DNA from 2 places in the Sphingobium sp. RS1 genome. Region 1 is predicted to be linked to the other one. Evidence: riboswitches for the same ligand, from Rfam matches in the RefSeq annotation. Region 1 holds a riboswitch; the other holds the start of a gene.
What was found. A riboswitch is a leader RNA that binds a small molecule or an ion and turns the genes downstream of it on or off. The one in region 1 is predicted to bind cobalamin.

Region 1 (2,185 bases):
GCTTTCAGCTTTTTTTACCCCCATATGGCGCACTGGTGGCGATCGGCCGGGGCAGAACTGCACTTCTTCTCGCCACTGGCGGATGAAGCGCCGCCGGCCCATTGCGATGCCTGCTGGCTGCCGGGGGGGTATCCGGAACTCCATGCCGGACGGATCGCCGCCAATCACAACTTTCTGACGGGCCTTCGCGCCTTCGCGCAAAGTCGACCGGTCCATGGGGAATGCGGTGGCTACATGGTGCTGGGCCGCACGCTGGAGGATGGTGATGGCGCCGTGCACGCAATGGCGGGCTTGTTGCCGCTGGATAGCAGCTTTGCGCGTCGGCGCATGACCCTGGGCTATCGCCACGCCCGCTTGCGACAGGACAGCAGCTTCGCCGCTGCCGGGCAGGCACTGCTGGGCCATGAATTCCATTATGCCAGCATCACTGCCAGCGACGGCGAAGCACTGGCCGACATGGCCGATGCCGAAGGCCAGCCGCTCGCGCCGGCTGGCCACCGTGCAGGCCAGGTAACCGGCGGCTTCTTCCACTTGATCGCCTGACCCGACTCGATTAGGGCGGCCATTGCGTCAGGTTCCCCGCAAGGGGATCAAAAGGGAACGGGGTTCAAGACCCCGGCTGCCCCTGCAACTGTGAGCGGCGAGCCATCGAGGCACAGGCCATTGGGATGAACATCCCGAGAAGGCGCTTCGAAACGGCATGGACCCGCAAGCCAGGAGACCTGCCTGTCGCGGTCGTTCTTCGTCCGGACAGGGTGTGCCGGTCGAACGAGGATATCCTCGCGCAACGACAAGCTGACCGTGCGGGTTCGCGCGGTGGCGATGTCGTGCGCCCTGATGCCCGGCACCGCTGCCGTGTCGCGTCCGCCCGGTCCTGTCACAGGCTGGGGGATTATCATGCACTGGATTTCAAAGAGCGGACTTTTCATTCTGGCGGGCCTGTCCATCCCGGGCTTCTCGACCCCGGCCTTGGCCGAGGATGCGGGCGACGTGATCGTGACCGCGCTGCGCCAGCCGCAGGCGATCGAGCAGGTTGCATCGAGCATCACGGTGCTCGACAAGGCGGCGATCGACGCGGCGCAGGCTTTGACGGTATCGGACCTTTTGATCCGCACGCCCGGCGTCAGCTTCACCCGCAATGGCGGCTATGGCACGGCGACGTCGATCCGCATTCGCGGCGCAGAGGCAGACCAGACCGTGCTGGTGGTCGACGGCGTCAAGCTGGCCGATCCCTCCTCTACCGGCGGTGGCTATAATTTCGCGACGCTGATGACCGGCGACATCGACCGGATCGAGATATTGCGCGGGCCGCAGTCGATTCTCTGGGGCAGCCAGGCCATTGGCGGCGTCGTCAATGTCGTGACTGCCCGTGCCGAGCGGCCTATCGAAGGCAGCTTCGACATCGAGGCGGGATCACGCGATACCGTCAGTGCCCGCGCTGCGCTGGGTGGCCGGCAGGGCGCGGTCGACTGGCAGATCGCCAGCAGCCGCTTCACGACGGAAGGCATTTCCGCGATCAGCCCGCGCTATGGTGCGAAGGAGAAGGACGGCTACACCAATGGCACGCTCAACGGCCGGCTGGGGGTCGCGCTCGCACCGGGCATATCGGTTGATATGCGCGGCTATTATGCCAAGGGCCGCACTGATATCGACAGCGCCGGCACTGTGCCGGACAGCCCCGAATATTCGGAAGTTGAGGAATGGATCGGCTATGCCGGCCTTAATGCCGATCTGTTCGGCGGCGGGCTGCACAACCGCCTGTCCTTCAGCCGCAGCGAGACGGTACGTGACAATATCAACCCGTCACGCAAGCTGCGGCAGTTGAGCTTCGCTGCGAAGGGCGAAACCAACCGCTACGAATATCAGGGCGTACTGACGATCGCGCAAGGCTGGACCGCGACCTTCGGGGCGGAGCGGGAGGAGCAGCGGATGCGCACCGCCTCACCTTCCGACAATCTCGCCGCCTATGCGACGATCCGCGGATCGGCCGATATCGACAGCCTCTACGCGCAACTCAATGTCGAGCCGCTGGCCGGGCTGACGCTCAATGGCGGCGTGCGCTACGATCATCATTCGACCTTCGGCGGCAATAGCGTCTTCGGCGCGGGCGCAGCCTGGGCACTGGCCAAGGACAGCACGATCCTGCGTGCCAGCTATGGCGAGGGATTCAAGGCGCCAACCCTCT
Region 2 (2,185 bases), on a different contig from region 1:
CATCGCTGCTGCTGCTCTGCGCCGGTGCGACGCGCTCCAGCCGGCAGGGGGGCTTTCCCGCCCCTGGCGAATCGCTGGACGATCACGGCCGGCGCGATGCCGCCGCGCTCGCCCTACCGACCCACTTTCGCGAGATAGTGGAGGTCAGCCCTTGCCTCTCCGCCATCGAAACGGCGCAGGCGATGGGCGTCACCCCCCTGCCCCAGCCGGCATTGCGCGACGTCAGCCATGGCCGCTGGGCCGGGCGCAGCTTCACCCGGCTATCGGCGGAGGAACCCGATGCTCTTGCGCAATGGCTGGCCGATCCGGCGCGGGGCAGCCCGGACGGCGAGAGCCTGCATGGCTGCCAGTTGCGCATCGGTGTCTGGCTCGATGCCCTTGCCGGCACGAGCGCGCGCATCTGCGCCTTGTCCCATCCTATGCCGATCCGTGCTGCCATCGCCCATGCGCTCGACATGCCACTACATGCCAGTCTCGGGATCGACATCGCCCCGCTGTCGCGCACGATGCTGTCCTTCAACGGCCGCTGGCGGCTACAGAGCCTCACCCCTTTGTGAAAAGAGTTGCGGACCGGCATTGCCGTCTCTATCCGCAATCCCGTCCATGCATCTTATGATGCGCGGGCGAAAAGATCGCGCCGGTGCCTCGCAAGAGGCTTAAAATGGGAACGCGGTGCGGACGGCGAGAAGCCGTCCTAATCCGAGGCTGTCCCTGCAACTGTAAGTGGCGAGCGCGATACACAAAAGCGGCGGGGCAAGGCGCCCCGTGCCGCAGCCACTGGGCCGGACGCTGCAACATGCGAGGCCCGGGAAGGCCGTGTATCAAGCGATGACCCATGAGCCAGGAGACCTGCCGGCGTCTGGTCGCTCTTGCTTTGGTCCAGGGGATGACCGGGGCACGGTCCAACCCGTCTGAGCGACGAACGAAGCGGCAGGGGCCGCACGATGCGCGAGGCCGGCTGTCCTGATGCGGGCGCCCGACCGCTCCCGCGCATCGGCCGTTCGCGAACGGTACGTCCCTGCCTCGTTGTTTTGAGGCGCGCGACAAGGGACAAGATCATGAGCAAAGTGCCAACCACCGTCATCACCGGCTTTCTGGGCGCGGGCAAGACCACGCTGATCCGCCATCTGCTGCAAAATGCCCAAGGGCGCCGGCTGGCGCTGGTCATCAACGAGTTCGGCGATGTCGGCGTCGATGGCGAACTGGTGAAGGGCTGCAATGACGCGGCTTGCCCGGAAGAGGATATTGTCGAGCTGGCCAATGGCTGCATCTGCTGCACCGTGGCCGACGATTTCCTGCCGACCATGCAGAAGCTGCTCGACCGGCCCAATCCGCCCGAACATATCATCATCGAAACCAGCGGCCTCGCTTTGCCCAAGCCGCTGGTCAAGGCGTTCCAGTGGCCCGATATCCGCACCCGCGCCACGGTGGACGGGGTAATCGCGCTGATCGACGCGGACGCGGTGGCGGCCGGCCGCTTCGCCACGGATGAGGCGGCGCTGGCGGCGGCGCGCGCGGCGGACCCGAACCTCGATCATGACAGCCCGTTGGAGGAGTTGTTCGAGGAACAGCTGGTCTGTGCCGACATGGTGGTGCTGAACAAGACCGACCTTGTCGACGCCGATACGCTGATCGCGGTCGAAGCGCAGGTGAAGGCGGAAACCCGCCCCGGCGTGGCGATCATCCACAGCGCGCAGGGGGCAGTCGATCCCGGCGCGCTGCTGGGCCTCACCGCTGCCGCTGAGGATGATCTGGATGCCCGCCCATCACATATCGACGGGATGGAGGAGCATGACCATGATGATTTCGACAGCTTCACCCTGTCGGGCGGCGACATTGCCAACGTCGATGCGCTGATCGCGCAGTTGAACGCGACCATCGCCGCGCACGACATTTTGCGCATCAAGGGCATGGTGGCGGTAGCGGGCAAGCCCTCGCGGCTGGTGGTGCAGGCGGTCGGCCCGCGCATCCAGCATTATTTCGACCGTGGCTGGAAGGCGGACGAAGTCCGGCGCACCCAGTTGGTCGTGATCGGCCAGAAGGGGCTGGATCACGCCGCAATCGAGGATGCACTGAAGCCGGTCATCGGCTGATGCATCTTCTGTCCGCCACGCCCGGCACGATCTCCAATGGCGAGGAGGCGATCGACCTCGACCAGTCGCCAGGCGATATCGTGATTCTGACG

Region 2: it holds a riboswitch for cobalamin, as region 1 does, so the genes downstream of both, cobW (cobalamin biosynthesis protein CobW) here and ACNHGR_RS23130 (TonB-dependent receptor plug domain-containing protein) in region 1, are expected to answer to the same signal.

What each region holds. Positions count from the first base shown of each region.
Region 1 is NZ_JBLZXE010000003.1:710,104-712,288, forward strand. Features, by position in the region: gene ACNHGR_RS23125 (cobyrinate a,c-diamide synthase) at 1-543, shown strand, start outside; cobalamin riboswitch at 556-744, shown strand; gene ACNHGR_RS23130 (TonB-dependent receptor plug domain-containing protein) at 898-2,185, shown strand, end outside.
Region 2 is NZ_JBLZXE010000002.1:2,988,156-2,990,340, reverse strand. Features, by position in the region: gene ACNHGR_RS16390 (histidine phosphatase family protein) at 1-557, shown strand, start outside; cobalamin riboswitch at 627-871, shown strand; gene cobW (cobalamin biosynthesis protein CobW) at 1,059-2,093, shown strand; gene cobN (cobaltochelatase subunit CobN) at 2,093-2,185, shown strand, end outside.